DNA from 3 places in the Janthinobacterium paucivorans genome. Region 3 is predicted to be linked to each of the others. Evidence: predicted binding sites of a transcription regulator. Region 3 holds the regulator's gene; each other region holds the start of a gene.

Region 1 (5,621 bases), on a different contig from region 3:
GTCGCCCACGGCCACACCCGACTTTACGCCGGCAGGCAAATCCGATCTGTCGTTGTTGATCGAGCAAAATCGCATGCTGCACACGCACGCGTTGCCCGCGATGGAAACCCTGTACCAGCAAATCGTCAACACGCACAACATGGTGATTTTGACGGATGCCCATGGCGTGATCGTGCATTCGCTAGGCGACGATGATTTTCTGGAGAAAGCCAACCGGGTGGCCCTGCAACCCGGCGTAGCGTGGTCTGAACAAAGCCGCGGTACGAATGCCATCGGCACGGCCATCACGGAAAAAGTCCCCACCCTGGTCCATGCGGACCAGCATTATCTGGCCGCCAATCATTTCTTGACCTGCTCTGCAGCGCCGATCACCGATCACCGCGGCAAGGTCATCGGCGTGCTGGACGTGTCGAGCGACCAGCGCAGCTTTCACAAGCATACGATGGCCCTGGTGCGCATGTCGGCGCTGATGATCGAAAATCAGCTGTTTTCCGCCACCTTTGAAGATGCCATCACCGTGCACTTTCATGCCCGCCCCGAATTCATCGGTACCTTGATGGAAGGTATCGCCTCATTTACGCCGGGTGGACGGTTTTTATCCGCCAATAAGAACGGTTTGTTTCAGTTGGGCCTGTCATTTGCCGCGCTGAAATCACATACCTTCAGTTCCTTGTTCGGCTTACCCGTGTCTGCCCTGTACGACCATTACCGAACGGCCGCACCAGGTCTATTGAACCTGTGCATGCACAGCGGCGTGCGCGTCTACGGTCGCGCACAATTGCGCCTGGCCAATACTGTCTTCCAGCGCGGTTTCAATATCAGCACCGAGCATGGCGATATTCACGCCGTGCCGGCCCAGGTTCTCGCACCGGCCAGCCATGCTGCCAACGCGGCGCGCCGCCTGTCCGGCTTGCGCTACCTGCGCACGGGCGATCCGCAACTAGAGTTGGTGATCGACAAGGTCAGCAAGGTATTGGGGCGCGACATTCCCATCCTCGTCATGGGTGAAACGGGGACCGGCAAGGAATTGCTGGCACAAGCCATTCACAACGACTCGCCACGCGCCTTGGGACCGTTTATCGCTGTCAATTGCGCATCGATACCGGAAACTCTGATCGAGTCCGAGCTGTTCGGCTATGAAGACGGGGCGTTTACGGGGGCGCGCAAGAAAGGTGCTATCGGCAAGATTTTACAAGCCAATGGCGGCACTCTATTTCTCGATGAAATCGGCGATATGCCCTTTGGTTTACAGGCGCGCCTGTTGCGCGTGCTGCAAGAACGCATAGTCACGCCGCTAGGTAGCAGCAAGTCGATTACCGTGAATGTGGAACTCATTTGCGCTACGAATCATAACTTGCGAGAACGCATGGCCAAGGGCTTGTTTCGCGAAGACTTGTATTACCGCCTGAACGGCTTGGTGGTCAAACTGCCGCCGCTACGCGAGCGCACGGACCTGGACACGGTCGTAAAAAAGATACTCGCAACGGTAGCGCCCGACACGCGCTATACGCTGGCACCGGACATCCTGCGCATGTTCCACCTGCATAAGTGGCCTGGCAACTTCCGCCAGTTGACCAATCTGTTGCGCACGGCCATCGTCATGGCTGGCGACGAGCATGAAATCTGTTTGCGCCACATGCCAGATGATTTCCTCGACGATATTGAGATGACGCAAGCCCATGCCGCCAGCCCAGGCGCGGATTGCATGATCGCCGCCGGCGCCAACCTGGAAGAGATGGAACAAAACGTGATCCGCAGGTCGCTCGATGCGCATGGAGGCAACGTCTCGGCCACGGCCAGGGCCCTGGGCGTATCGCGCAACACGATCTATCGCAAGCGTCCACATCTGAAATAGTTTATAGCAGATGCGGAAAGAAGTGCGACGTCTTGCGCTGCCCATACTGATGAGCATAGGTGTATCAGGTCTTGCTGTGCTCTAGCGGCTGGGCATGCAACAACGCGCACTCTTCATCGGTGAACAGGCGTGAGCGCGTCAAGAAGCGCTTGCCCGTGCCGTTATCGAGTGAAAACATGCCGCCATTGCCATCGACCACATCGATAATCAACTGGGTATGCTCCCAGTAAGCGAACTGCTCGATTCCCATGTAAAACGGTGTGCCATTCAAATGACCGAGATAGATATCGGTATCGCTGACATCGAACTCGCCCAGCGCATAGCACATGGGCGCACTGCCATCACAACAACCGCCCGACTGGAAAAACATCAATGGGCCGTGACGCTCGCGCAACTTGTCCATCATTTCAAGCGCCGCTTCGGTGGCGACTACCCGGGCAATTATTGCATTCATGGCATCCCTTTCTGCACGCCGCGCCTGGCTAGGAGCGCGGCGCGTGTGCCGGTTTAGAAGAAACCCAGGGCTTTCGGGCTATAGCTCACCAGCAAGTTCTTCGTTTGCTGGTAGTGATCGAGCATCATCTTATGGTTTTCACGTCCTATACCTGATTGCTTATAGCCACCGAATGCGGCATGGGCTGGATACAGGTGGTAGCAATTGGTCCATACGCGGCCGGCCTGGATGGCGCGTCCCATGCGAAAGGCGCGCGAACCGTCACGCGTCCACAAGCCGGCGCCCAGGCCATACAAGGTATCGTTGGCGATAGCCAGCGCTTCGGCCTCATCCTTGAAGGTGGTCACGGAGACGACAGGCCCGAAAATCTCTTCCTGGAAGATACGCATCTTGTTGTTGCCCTTGAACACGGTCGGACGCACGTAATAACCGCCCTCCAGGTCGCCTGCCTGTGTATTGCGCTCGCCGCCAGCCAGCACTTCGGCGCCTTCCTGGCGGCCGATATCGAGGTAGGACAGGATTTTTTCCAACTGCTCCTGCGAAGCCTGGGCGCCGATCATGGTGCTGGCATCGAGCGGATTGCCCTGCTTGATGGCAGCCACGCGTTTCAATGCACGTTCGATGAATTTTTCGTAGATTGATTCCTGGATCAGCACGCGCGATGGGCAGGTACACACTTCTCCCTGATTCAGCGCAAACATGGTGAAGCCTTCCAGGCACTTATCGAAATAATCATCGTCGGCATCCATCACGTCTTCAAAGAAGATGTTCGGCGACTTGCCGCCCAGTTCCAGGGTGACGGGAATCAGGTTTTGCGCCGCGTAACCCATGATCAAACGGCCCGTGCCCGTTTCGCCCGTAAACGCGATTTTGGCGATGCGCTTGCTCGACGCCAGCGGCTTGCCCGCTTCCAGGCCAAAACCATTGATGATGTTCAACACACCAGGCGGCAGCAAGTCGCCTATCAGTTCGATCAATACCATGATAGAGGCGGGAGTTTGCTCGGCCGGCTTCAAGACGACGCAATTGCCGGCGGCCAGGGCTGGCGCCAGTTTCCACACGGCCATCAGAATCGGGAAATTCCAAGGGATGATCTGGCCCACGACACCCAGCGGCTCATGGTAATGATAAGCATAGGTTTCCGCATCGATTTGTGCGACGGAACCTTCTTGCGCGCGGATACATCCGGCGAAGTAACGGAAATGGTCGATGGCCAGCGGAATGTCGGCATTCATCGTTTCACGGATCGGCTTGCCGTTATCGATGGTTTCCGCCGTGGCGATCAGGCTCAAATTCTGTTCGATGCGATCGGCGATGCGGTTCAAGATGTTAGCGCGTTCGGCAGGCGAAGTCTTGCCCCAGGCATCTTTGGCGGCATGGGCGGCGTCCAGCGCCAGTTCCACGTCTTCCGCCGTGGAACGGGCGATCTCGCAAAATGGCAAGCCGGTGATGGGCGTAATATTGGAAAAATATTCACCTTTTACTGGTGCAATGAATTTTCCGCCTATGTAATTGTCATAACGTTGCTTGAAAGGGTTGGCGACGCCCAGTTTGCTGATGTCTGCAAAATTCATGTCATCCTCTATCGGCTTAATTAGAATGGAATTACTGAAATAAATATCAAACGTCTTGGTACAGATGGGGTGAGTACAAGAAGTCTTGTGCAAATGCCGTGCCAGCTCACCGCCACACGCCGGTGATTCTGCCCGGGGGACTGTGCGCGCGTCTTGAACAAGGCAGGTGTATCCTGCGCCAATTCACGCCAGCCCTGCTGCGTCGCCCCTTTGTTGCTGCACAATGGAACAGGTGTACCAAACTGCAACACCTGCTCCTGTGCCACGAAGGAATCACCATGCCCCATGGCAATTTGCGCACGGCAATACGCACACGCGACTAAGCACGCTTTTATTCAGATTGGAGAACCCGCATGCAGCATCGTTTCCGCTTGAACGCCATTGCCAGCCTGTTTGTCGCTGGCAGCGCCACCCTCGCCCCCCACGTTTTCGCCGCCGAATCCGCTGACCTGGCCGCCGGACAAGTCATGGATACGGTGGTCGTCAGCGGTAGCCGCATCGCCCGCCCCAGCAAGGAAGTGCCAGCCTCGATCGATGTAGTCGACAGCGCCCGCATCCAGGAGGGCCAAATCCGCGTCAACGCTTCGGAAGCATTGGCCGCCGTACCGGGCCTAGTGGTGCAAAACCGCCAGAACTACGCGCAAGACTTGCAAATTTCTTCACGCGGCTTCGGCGCCCGCTCGGCCTTTGGCGTGCGCGGCGTCAAACTGATCAGCGATGGTATTCCCGCCAGCATGCCCGATGGCCAGGGTCAGGTCGCCACTTTCAATCTCGATACGGCCGAGCGCATCGAAGTGCTGCGCGGCCCCTTCTCTGCCATCTACGGCAACCACTCGGGTGGCGTGATCCAGCTGTTTTCCAAGGTTGGGCGAAATCCCCCGTCCGTGGAGCTGAACGTCACGGGCGGCAGCGACGGCACCAGCAAGCTGGACCTTTCGGCGCAGGGACAAGCCGACGGCATCGGCTACGTGCTGGACGGCTCGCGCTTCCGCACGCAGGGTTTCCGCGACCACAGTGCTGCCACGCGCGAACAGGCGTTCGGCAAGATCACGCTCAAGCCAAATGTGAACAGCAAGCTGACCATCGTCGCCAACAGCCTGCACCAAGGCAATACACAAGATCCCCTGGGCGTCACCTGGGCCACGTTTGCCGCAAACCCGCGCGCAGGCGAAACCGACACCACCGATACGCAAAACCCGAAGCGCACATTTGCCGAACGCTACAACACGCGCAAGAGCATTGACCACCAGCAAATCGGCGCTACCTATGAACAGTCGTTCGGCGACGACCGCCTGCATGTGACGATGTATGGCGGCAACCGCGATGTGATCCAGTACCAAGCTTTTAGCAGGGTGTTCCAGGCGCCAGCGAGTCATTCGGGCGGCGTGGTCGACTTTCAGCGCCAGTTCTATGGCATCGATAGCAACTGGCTACACGTGAACCAGTTGGCCGGCGGCACGCTGAGTACCACCATCGGCATCGACTATGGCCGCTCCAGCGACAAGCGCACCGGCTATGAAAATTACATGGGCAATAGCTTGGGCGTAAAAGGCAAGCTACGCCGCGACGAGCACGATGTCGTCTCCAGCCTCGCTCCGTATATTCAGGCGCAATGGCAAGGCGGACCATGGCTGCTCAGTGCAGGTATGCGCTACAGCAAGATGAAAGTGGCAGTCAATGACCACTTTCTCAGCAATGGCGACGACAGCGGCAAGCTCGAGTTCAGCCACACCACACC
Region 2 (5,621 bases), on a different contig from region 3:
GGGCTTGCGATGCAGGGTGTTCATATTAGAGGTCATTATTTGCGGTCCTTGATCGGCACGAATTCCAGGTCTTCCGGGCCCACGTAGTTGGCGCTCGGGCGGATGATCTTGTTGTCGATGCGCTGTTCGATGATGTGGGCGGCCCAGCCCGAAGTGCGCGAGATGACGAACAGCGGCGTAAACATTGCCGTCGGCACGCCCATCATGTGGTACGACACGGCCGAGAACCAGTCCAGGTTGGGGAACATGTTCTTGATTTCCCACATGACCGATTCCAGGCGCTCGGCGATGTCGAACATTTTCGTGGAACCGGCTTCCTGCGACAGCGAACGGGCCACTTCCTTGATGACCACGTTGCGCGGGTCGGAAATCGTGTAGACGGGGTGGCCGAAGCCGATCACCACTTCCTTGTTGGCCACGCGTTCACGGATATCGGCTTCCGCTTCATCGGCATTGTCGTAGCGTTTCTGGATGTCCAGCGCCACTTCGTTTGCGCCGCCGTGTTTCGGGCCGCGCAGCGCACCGATGGCGCCCGTGATGGCCGAGTGAATGTCCGAACCCGTGCCGGCAATGACGCGGCTGGTGAAGGTCGAGGCATTGAATTCATGTTCCGCGTACAGGATCAGCGACGTGTGCATGGCCTTTTCCCACGACGCCGATGGTTTTTCGCCGTGCAGCAGGTGCAGGAAGTGGCCGCCGATCGAGTCGTCGTCCGTTTCCACTTCGATGCGCTTGCCGTTATGGCTGTAGTGGTACCAGTACAGCAGCATGGAGCCGAACGACGCCATCAGGCGGTCGGCGATGTCGCGCGCGCCCGGCGCGTTATGGTCGTCTTTTTCCGGCAGCGTGCAGCCCAGGACAGACACGCCGGTGCGCATCACATCCATCGGGTGGGCAGCGGCCGGCAGCGCTTCCAGCGCCGCTTTCACTGCTGATGGCAAGCCGCGCAAGGAGCGCAATTTGGCTTTGTAGCCTTTCAGTTCGGCGCTAGTCGGCAATTTTCCGTGCACCAGCAGATAAGCGATTTCCTCGAATTCGCAGCTGTCGGCCACGTCCAGGATGTCATAGCCACGGTAGTGCAAATCGTTGCCGGTCTTGCCGACCGAGCACAGCGCCGTATTGCCGGCGGTGACGCCGGACAGGGCGACGGATTTTTTAGGCTTGAAAGTGGCGGCTTGCGGTGCGGTCATTGTGTTCTCCAGAAAATGATTGTCAGTCCAGTGCGGCGGGCCCGGGATTCCCACGGCCCGCTCTTTTATTGGTGCTTACTTCTTTTGCGCGGCGAACAGCGCATCGAGCTTTTGCTCGAAGTCGTGGTAATTGATCGATTCATACAGTTCCATGCGCGTCTGCATGGTATCGACGACATTTTTTTGCGTGCCGTCGCGGCGCAGGGCGCGGTAGACGTTGTCGGCCGCCTTGTTCATGGCGCGGAAGGCCGACAGCGGGTATAGCGCCAAGCCCACGTGGGCGCTGCGCAATTCGTCCAGCGTGAACAGCGGTGTAGAACCAAATTCCGTGATGTTGGCCAGGATAGGCACGTTGACGGCCTTGGCGAACGTGGCGTACATGTCCAGGTCCGTGATCGCTTCCGGGAAGATCATGTCGGCGCCCGCCTCGACACAGGCGACGGCGCGTTCCAATGCCGCTTCCAGGCCATCGACGGCCAACGCATCGGTGCGCGCCATGATGACGAAGTTCGGGTCGGTGCGCGCATCGACGGCGGCCTTGATACGGTCGACCATTTCCTCCTTGCTGACGATTTCCTTGCCCGGACGATGACCGCAGCGCTTGGCGCCCACCTGGTCTTCGATGTGCAAGCCGGCAGCGCCGAACTTGATCATCGATTTCACGGTGCGCGCCACGTTGAAGGCGGAAGAACCGAAGCCCGTGTCGGCATCGACCAGCAGCGGCAGGTCGCATACGTCGGTGATGCGACGGATATCGGTCAGGACGTCGTCCAGGCTGGAAATGCCCAGGTCGGGCAAGCCCAGCGAGCCGGCCGCGACGCCGCCGCCAGACAAATAAATAGCTTTATAGCCGGCACGCTTGGCCAGCAAGGCGTGGTTGGCGTTAATGGCGCCAACGACTTGCAAGGGGGATTCTTCCTGGACGGCCTTGCGAAATGCGGCACCTGCGGAGTATTGAGTCATGTCTTCACCTTATGGGATTCGGGTCGTCCCGAATGTTTCATGGACTTGCTATGAGCATCAGTATTGCAAATGCCGTGCCAGCACCTTGCGCGTGCCCGGGAAGGGTGCCACAGCATGGTGAGATACGAGGGGAAATGGCCTGTATCGGCGGCTGCGCACGCTCACGCAGCAGGACAGCGCTGCCGCGTTAAGTGTAAGCGGTGTTTCATTTTTGTTTCAACTATTTCAGTTGAAACAAATGTTTGAAACATGCAACACGCAACACGCAATCATTGCCGAAGCCAAAGCAGGCGCTCGATCAGCCGGCAATCAGGGGGGGCGAAAGACGCTGCGGTGCGCAGCAGTAATTGAATGAAAAACAGCCGGCGGGCGCCGGCTGCAGCAGTACTGGAAAACCAGGAATCAAGACTCGGGGCTCAGGCCAGGCGTACCAGCGGGTTGGCGATGATGTTGTCGATCTGGCGCACCGCCTCTTCGCAGGCGGCGGCAATGGCGCCCTCCTCGTCGTCGCGCACGAACTGCATGGTCGAGCCTTCGAACACTTCCAGGCCTTCCGCAGTGGCGCGTTCGATGTCGCAACTGGCCGACCATTTGCCGTCGCTGGCGGGCACGGCCAAGGGAACGATTTCCCAGCCTTTGTAGTGAATTTTAGAACTGCTACCCATACGGTGCCTCCTTCGTGACTGACTCAATAATGGAAATCGTAGCATGAAGCGCAGCTGGTAGCGACGTGTTTCAGGCAGCAGCACGTGCTCAGGCTCACTTTCGGACGAAACGATTTGCGCTGGCTCAAGGACGCAACAGATTATCCACTTCCGTCCTCGCCACTTCCAAGCCGGCCGTGCAAGCCGTCTCGGGCGCCGCGTAGCCGCCCAAGGTGCGGCTACGCGTAATCGCTTGCGCCGCCGTCTCGCCTTCGCGCTGCAGGCGGTAAGTAAAATCCCACAAATCGTCATGATCTTTTTGCGCGGTGACCGACATCGTAAAACCGCGGTACTCTTCGCTGCGTGCAGTGGTATCGTCCATGAGCTCTCCTTGTCAAAAAGAGCTTAGCACGCGGCAAGCGCGAGGGTGCGCACGACTGGGACAGACGTTGACGCGCACGCTTATCTGTTTTCCGCATGGAAAATGTCAGTTTCCAACATTTTTTAGCCTACACTGACGATATAATGTTCTTCCCTGTCCGTCCCTTGCCGCCGCGATGACCCCACAAATCCAAGCCTTCTTCGACCCCGCCACCGCCACCGTCACCTATGTCGTGTATGAAGCCGATGGCCGCGACTGCGCCATCATCGACTCCGTGCTCGACTACGATCCGAAGGCCGGCCGCACCTCGACCACCTCGGCCGACAAGGTGATCGCCTTCGTGCGCGAACACGGCTTGCAATGCCGCTGGCTGCTGGAAACGCATGCGCATGCCGACCACCTATCGGCCGCGCCCTACCTGCAGCAGCAACTGGGCGGCGACGTGGCCATCGGCGCCGCCATCCAGACGGTGCAACGCGCCTTCGCCGCCGTCTACCACCAGGATGCGGCCAAGGCCGACGGTTCGCAGTTCGACCAGTTATTTGCACCCGACCAGGTATTTCATATTGGCCAGTTGGAAGTGCGCGCCCTGCACGTGCCCGGCCATACGCCGGCCGACCTGGCTTACCAGATCGGCGATGCGGTGTTTGTGGGCGACACCTTGTTCATGCCGGACGTGGGCTCGGCCCGCTGCGACTTTCCCGGCGGCTCGGCATCCCTGCTGTACCGCTCCGTGCGGCGCCTGCTATCGCTGCCGCCGCAAACGCGGCTGTTCATGTGCCACGACTACCCGCCCAACGGCCGCGCGCCGCGCTGGGAAGTGACGGTGGCCGAACAGCGTGCCAGTAACATCCATTTGCGCGACGGCATCACGGAAGAACAATTCGTGGCCATGCGCACGGGCCGTGACGCCACGCTGGACATGCCGACATTGATCTTGCCCGCCATCCAGGTCAATATCAACGCGGGCAAGCTGCCCGAGCCGGAAGACAATGGCGTGCGCTACCTCAAGATACCGCTGGACGCGATCTGACTCCGCCCGCACTTCTGTAGACGCACCTCCTTTATTGTCACCACGCAAGTTCCACCTCAGGCAAGGCGCATGCAGTGCAGATCGCCTGAGCTTGCTTGGGCGAAAACATTGCCGTCCTGCTATGGTTGAGCTTAGTCCATGATGCGGCTGGCCCCATGCAGGGCCATTCGCAGCAAGGCGACTTCATTTAGTCCTGCTGCGGCGCGCGCCCAATCTCGCCGTCGATATTGGCCAGGAACCAGGCTAGCGACGACATCAGCGCCACGTTGCGCTTCAGGTTCTCCGGGTCGACCTTATCCAGGGTGTCGGCCGGCGTATGGTGGTAGTGGAAATAGCTGTGAGTATCGACCAGTGGCTCGAAACTGGGCACGCCGCCCGTTTCCAGGCGGTGCAAGTCGCCCGTGCCCAGCGCATCGCGGCGCGTGAAGGCGTGCGCGCCCATCGCTTGCAGGGCGGCGCGCAGGGGCGCGAAGAGTTTTTCCGACTTCGCTTCCACGCTGGCGAGGATGCCGAACGGGCGCCCGGCGCCGCTGTCCATCTCGATGGCCGCATATTGTTTGCCGAGCGCCTGCTTGTGGGCCTCGAAATACGCCTGCCCGCCACGCCCGCCGTTTTCCTCGTTCATCCAGGCGATCACGCGGATGGTGCGGCGCGGACGGTAGTCGAGCTTTTTCAGGGTTTCCACCACGCCCATGGCCGCCACCACACCCGCGCCGTCGTCGTGCGCGCCCGTGGCCAGATCCCAGGAATCAAGGTGACCCGAGACCACCACCACTTCGTCGGCTTTGTCCGTACCCGGCCAGTCGGCGATCACGTTGTAGCTGTCCGCGTCGGGCAGGTTTTGCGGCGTCAGTGTCAGGTGCATTTTCAGAGGCCCGCGCGCAGCCAGACGGGCGATCAGCAAGGCGTCTTCCACCGTGACGGCGGCGGCAGGAATGCGTTTGTTGTCATCGAGCCCCGTAGCGCCCGCGTGCGGGATGCGGAAGTTGGCGCCGCCGATCGAGCGTACCAGCGCGGCAGCCGCGCCCAGTTCGGCCGCCGCCTTCGGTCCATTGAAACGAAAGCGCGAGCCCTGGCCGTAAGTGACGCCAGCCAGGCCGCGCTCGGCCATCTCCTGGTCGAACGGCGTATCGATCAGCACGATAGCGCCCTTCACTTGCGCTGCGCGCGCCTTGAGTTCCTCGAAGCTTTTGACGATGATAAGGGGCGCCGTCAGGCCGGCAGCCGGGGTGGCACCCGAGCCGCCCAGGGCGGTGAGCACCACGCGCTGCGAGACGCCCTGCGGACGGCCGGCGTAATCGACGATTTCCGCCGTCTCCACGCCGCGCACCCAGTGCGGCACTTTCACGGGCTGCAAGGTGACGCTGGCGCCCAGTTGGCGCATGGCCTCGGCCACCTGCTGCACGGCG
Region 3 (5,621 bases):
GCATATCGTCCTTATCACCGGAATATCCGGCTCCGGTAAATCCGTCGCACTCAATGTGCTGGAAGATACCGGCTACTACTGTGTCGACAACCTGCCACCGGCATTGCTGCCCAGCCTGGTGCAAACGCTGCTCGACGAAGGCGCATCACAACTGGCCGTCGCCGTCGATGCGCGCAGCGCAGAGTCGCTGACCAGCCTGCCGCACAATGTCACCCTGCTGCGCGACCAGGGGCACGACGTCAAGGTCATGTTCCTCACGGCTACCACGCATTCGCTGGTAGCGCGCTTCTCGGAAACGCGGCGCAGCCATCCGCTGTCGCACGAATTGCGTCCGAATCAGAATCCAGCCAGCCGCCGCACCCTGATCGAATGCATCTCTGAAGAGCGCGAACGCCTGTCTGCCATCGAACAGCTGGGCCATGTAATCGATACCTCAGAGCTGAGCGCCAACAAGTTACGCGCCTGGGTCAAGGATATCGTCGCCTCGGAACGCGCGCCGCTGACCCTGTTCTTCGAATCCTTCGCCTTCAAGCTGGGCGTGCCGCTGGACGCCGATTTCGTCTTCGACGTGCGGGCCTTGCCCAATCCTTATTACGACCTGACGCTGCGCCCGCTCGACGGACGCGATGCACCCGTGATCGCCTTCCTCGACGCACAGCCCAGCGCGCTGGAACTGCTGGCCGACATCCGCGCCTTCATCGAAAAATGGTTGCCATCCTTTAAGTCCGACAACCGCAGCTACCTGACCGTGGCACTCGGCTGTACAGGTGGCCAGCATCGCTCGGTGTACATGGCGGAACGGCTGGCACAGTATTTCAGCCCGAACGAGCGCGTCGTCTTGCGACATCGCGAACGTGGGTAAGACGCGCATAAAATCTGTTGCGCATCGGCGCAGGTAGCGGGCAACGTTCACCGCCTGGGCCGCGCAGTGCCAGGCGAAGTTGCGCTACTCCAACACCTTTTCCTGCCGCTCGCCATGCTGTGATCCGGTATTCTTAATGCAGATGCGAGCCAGCAGGCCCGCCAGGCAGGAAAGAAGTCAAAGTGCACACATTCTAGCGTCTTCGGACGGAACTTTTCGCTCCCATGATGGTAGCCCGACAAGGGCGACAGGCGCAAAAAAGGGCGCAATGTGCGCCCTTAGTTGATCACAACCGTTTGGAAGTCGCGGGCCGCTTAAGCGGCGGCGATTTCTTCGTCCGAGTTGTCTGGCAGATGCTTGATCGCCTCTTTACCGTGCCCTTGCACTTTGGTTTTGTACTTCATCACTTGCCTGTCCAGCTTGTCGATCAGCATATCGATTGCGGCATACAGGTCTTGCGCCAGGCTTTCCACATAGACGGTTTTGCCACTCATACGCAGGTTCACTTCGGCCTTTTGACGTTTTTCTTTCTCTTTGAGGTTATCCACGGTCAGTATCACGGCAATATCGATAACTTGATCGAAATGCCGTTTCACGCGCTCCAGCTTCGTTTGTACGTATTCACGGATGGCTGGTGTCACTTCGAGATGATGTCCGCTGATGGTGAGATTCATACACACTCCTAAAGATGATCGGGTTCGTGCGGTCCATCCTATCCGGCCCGCAGAGGAACCGAAAAAAACTTACAAACACTTACGCAGACTCACTGGCGGAATTTTCAACGCTTCCCGGTATTTGGCAACAGTACGTCGCGCAATCACCATGCCTTGCTCGCCCAGCATGTCCGCAATCTTACTGTCGGATAAAGGATTTTTAGGGTCTTCTGCTCCTGTCAGTTGCACGATCAATGCCCGTATCGCCGTCGATGATGCTTCGCCCCCCGCTTCGGTGGCGACGTGGCTACCAAAGAAATATTTCAACTCAAACATGCCATGCGGGGTCAGCATGTACTTTTGGGTTGTTACCCGCGAGATAGTACTCTCGTGTAATCCCAGTGTATCAGCTATTTCACGGAGTACAAGGGGACGCATGGCAACGGCCCCATGCGAAAAAAAGTTCTTTTGTCTTTCTACTATCGCCTGCGCCACGCGCAAGATCGTGTCGAAACGCTGGCGCATATTCTTGATCAGCCACTTGGCTTCCTGCAACTGTGCGCCCATGGCGCCCTCGCCTTTGCCCTGCTTGAGCAAGTTGGCGTACATGGCGTTCACGCGCAGGCGCGGCATGACGTCGTTGTTCAGGGTGACTTGCCAACCATTGCGCGCGCGCTTGACGACAACGTCGGGCACCACGTAATCGGACACGTCAGAGGCGAACACGGCGCCCGGATGCGGATTGCACTGGCGAATCACCGTCTGCGCTTCGCGCAAGTCTTCATCATCGCAATTGAGGGCTTTTTTCAGCTTATTGAAATCGCGCTGGGCAAACCAGGCCAGGTGCTTTTCCACGATCACCAGGGCCATGCGCCGCGTCACCATGGCGATGTGCGGCAAGCGCCTGATTTGCAGTGCCAGGCACTCCGACGCATTACGCGCGCCCACGCCGGGCGGATCGAAACTTTGCAACAGCGACAAGGCCGTGCGCATCTCGTCGGCGTCGATTTCCAGCTCTTCCGGCAGGCGCGCCAGGATGTCGTCGAGCGATTCTTCCAGGTAGCCATTGTCATCGAGTGCATCGATGATCAGCTCAACGAGCGCGCGGTCGCGCAATTCGAGCACCGTCACGCGCATCTGCTCCATCAAGTGCTCGCGCAGGGTACAGTGATGGGCTTCGAGCTGCGGGCGGGAATCTTCGTCGTCGGGTGCCTTGCCCCGGTTCGCCTCGCTCCAGTCGCTGTCACCGGCGTCTCCAGCGGCAGGGCTGTCGCTGGCCTCGCCGTCAAAGGTTTCCGCTTCGACCGGCGCGGTGGGTGCCTCCTGGCTTGGAGGCTGCGGCGGCGCTTCGGCCGGCGCGGCCGTGGAACTCAAGGCGCCGTCGGACAGCAGGCGCAGCGAACGGTCGAGCGGATCGTCGAGGCGCTCGAGCAAGGGATTGTCCGTCAGCAGTTGCTCGAGCTCCTGGTGTAATTCCAGCGTAGACAATTGCAACAGGCGTATCGATTGCTGCAACTGCGGCGTCAGTGCCAAGTGCTGCGAAGTGCGCAGCTGCAATGATTGTTTCATTGGCTCACATGCGGAAGTGTTCGCCCAGATAGACCCGGCGTACCGACTCGTTCGCGATGATGTCGTCGGGGCGTCCCGACGCCAGTACCGAGCCCTGGTTGATGATGTAGGCACGGTCGCAGATACCCAGCGTCTCGCGCACATTATGATCGGTGATCAGGACGCCGATATTACGCTCCTTCAAGAAGCGCACGATACGCTGGATTTCGATCACGGCGATGGGGTCGACACCGGCGAACGGCTCGTCGAGCAGCACGAAACGCGGATCGGTAGCGAGCGCGCGGGCGATTTCCACGCGGCGCCGCTCACCGCCCGAGAGCGACAGCGCCGGGTTCTCACGCAACTTTTCAATCTGCAAGTCCGCCAGCAATTTATCGAGGCGTTCCTCGATCTCGGCCTTCTTCAGGGGGCGGCCTTCGACGGTCTGGATTTCCAGCACGGCACGGATATTGTCTTCCACCGTCAGCTTGCGAAATACGGACGCTTCCTGCGGCAGATACGACAGGCCCATCTGCGCGCGGCGGTGTATCGGCAGGCGGGAAATGTCCACGCCGCTGATATCGATGCTGCCGCCATCCGATGGCACCAGGCCGACGATCATGTAGAACGAGGTGGTCTTGCCGGCACCGTTCGGCCCCAATAGCCCGACCACTTCGCCGCATTCGACTTGCAGCGAGACGTCGTGCACGACTTGCCGCTTGCCATAGGATTTTTGCAGCCCGCGAACGATCAGGGTACTGCCGCAACGTGTATTGTCCATTATTTCTTTCCTGGCGCAGGCGTCGCTGGCGCTTTCTCCGCCGCCGCTGCCTTGGTCTTTGGCTGGATCACCATGCGCACGCTGCCGCCATCCGGGGTGCTGGTGCCGCTGTTGGAATTTTCCATCGCAAATTCTTCCTTGCGGCTGTCATACGAGATGAAGGCGCCATTGGCCACATCGGTCGGCTTCTTGCCTTCCAGGCGCGTCACCTTGGCATTGGAAAACAGTTTCACTACTTCCGTCTTGTTGTCGTATTCCACGCGCTCAGCTTCGCCTTCGACCCACAGGTCGCCCGCGCCATCGCGCTTCTGGCGGAAGGTGGCCAGCTTGCCAGGATCAGCCCAGAAAGTAATGAACTGGTAGCCTTGCGGATCTTCCGTGATCAGGGCCCGGCCCGCCTTCATGATCAAGCTCCCCTTGACCAGCACGACGTCGCCCGTCAGGGTACGAACCTGCTTGACGTCATCGACGTGACCGCTACGTGCCGTGATGACGGCTTCCTTCTCGGAATCGGCCTTCTCGGCATGCGCTGCGCCCATGACGGCCAGGGAAAATAGGCTCAACAGCAAGATCTTCTTCATAATATGGTTTCCTTGTTTCATTCTGTCATTTTGGCGCTGCGGCCGGGTGCGGTTTCGGCGGCAGCACTATGCGCAGGGCATTGTGCACTTCCACCACGCCGGTGGCGTTATTGGCTCGCATGCCTACGCCATTGATGCGCGAGCTGCCCGTCAGAATGTCGACAGGCACGTCCGTTTCCATTCTTTCCTCATCCGGGAACACCGTCAGCGCTTCCGTCTCGATCCTCAGGTGCTGCGCCTTCGCACTGGCCACGCGATCGATCACGACATTGCGGTGCAGTTGCAGCCGGGTGTTGTCCTGGTCGATATGCGCCAGTTCCGCATGCATATTGAGCGGCGGCATGCCTGGCGACAGCTTGCGCACGAAAGGCTGGTCGATATCGGATGAATCGTCCAGCGGATAATGCGTGAGCTTGCTGCCCGACACGATATAGCTGGGCTTGCCCGTCAAGTCCATGCGCACCATGCTGAAATTGGTGATGAAATAGTCTGGCTCGTCCAGATGCTTGCTAGCCGAGATGTCTTGGGCATTCTTGTTCATCACCGCCAGCAGCCAAAAGCTGCCCAGCGCAAAGATGATGGCCCCCAGCAAGGTAAAAATCATGCGCCAGCGATGGGCGCCTCCTGGCTTACGCATAGGGTTTCACTCTTTCAAATATCACTGGCGGCGAGGCGATGCGCCTCACGCAAGGAACGGCGCCATGACGCGCGCGTAGTTGTCCTGGGCACGCAGCAGGAATTCACAGATCTCGCGCACCGCGCCACGGCCGCCACCGGCCTGCGTCACATAGTGCGCCAGGCCCTGCACTTCGGGACGCCCGCCCGGCACGCTAACGGCAAAGCCCACGCGGCGCAGGATGGGCGCATCGATGACATCGTCGCCGATGTAGCCGCATTGCTCTTCAGTCAAGCCAGTCAGCGCCAGCAGTTCGCGAAATGGCGTCAGCTTGTCGTGACCGCCCTGGTGCACATGGGTAATGCCCAGGTCTTGCGCGCGGCGCGCCGTGATGGCCGAGCGGCGCGCACTGATGATGGCCGTCTGCACGCCCGATTCCTGCAGCAGCTTGATGCCCAGGCCATCATACACATTGAACGTTTTCATCATCTCGCCATCGGGGCCGAAATGCAGGCTGCCGTCGGTGAGCACGCCATCGACGTCAAAGATCATCAGTTTGACTTTGGCCGCGCGCGCCAGG

What was found. The regulator sigma-54, encoded in region 3, starts transcription at its own class of promoters, with help from an activator protein. The targets are predictions, from matches to a motif close to TGGCANGNAANCTGCTTT.
Region 1: the regulator sigma-54 is predicted to act here: its motif matches at 3,970-3,987, upstream of adh (aldehyde dehydrogenase).
Region 2: the regulator sigma-54 is predicted to act here: its motif matches at 2,216-2,233, upstream of prpB (methylisocitrate lyase).

The regions. Positions count from the first base shown of each region.
Region 1 covers NZ_JBNYXR010000031.1:790-6,410, forward strand. Annotated here, with positions in the region: gene ACQ4V8_RS21685 (sigma-54-dependent Fis family transcriptional regulator) at 1-1,855, shown strand, start outside; gene ACQ4V8_RS21690 (DUF779 domain-containing protein) at 1,920-2,309, opposite strand; gene adh (aldehyde dehydrogenase) at 2,363-3,883, opposite strand; gene ACQ4V8_RS21700 (TonB-dependent receptor family protein) at 4,237-5,621, shown strand, end outside.
Region 2 covers NZ_JBNYXR010000002.1:129,727-135,347, reverse strand. Annotated here, with positions in the region: gene acnD (Fe/S-dependent 2-methylisocitrate dehydratase AcnD) at 1-24, opposite strand, end outside; gene prpC (bifunctional 2-methylcitrate synthase/citrate synthase) at 36-1,190, opposite strand; gene prpB (methylisocitrate lyase) at 1,266-2,153, opposite strand; gene ACQ4V8_RS03665 (hypothetical protein) at 2,570-2,818, opposite strand; gene ACQ4V8_RS03660 (hypothetical protein) at 2,943-3,179, opposite strand; gene ACQ4V8_RS03655 (MBL fold metallo-hydrolase) at 3,355-4,212, shown strand; gene ACQ4V8_RS03650 (M20/M25/M40 family metallo-hydrolase) at 4,400-5,621, opposite strand, start outside.
Region 3 covers NZ_JBNYXR010000003.1:244,165-249,785, reverse strand. Annotated here, with positions in the region: gene rapZ (RNase adapter RapZ) at 1-862, shown strand, start outside; gene hpf (ribosome hibernation-promoting factor, HPF/YfiA family) at 1,177-1,536, opposite strand; gene ACQ4V8_RS05695 (RNA polymerase factor sigma-54) at 1,606-3,084, opposite strand; gene lptB (LPS export ABC transporter ATP-binding protein) at 3,089-3,844, opposite strand; gene lptA (lipopolysaccharide transport periplasmic protein LptA) at 3,844-4,425, opposite strand; gene lptC (LPS export ABC transporter periplasmic protein LptC) at 4,451-5,062, opposite strand; gene ACQ4V8_RS05675 (KdsC family phosphatase) at 5,108-5,621, opposite strand, start outside.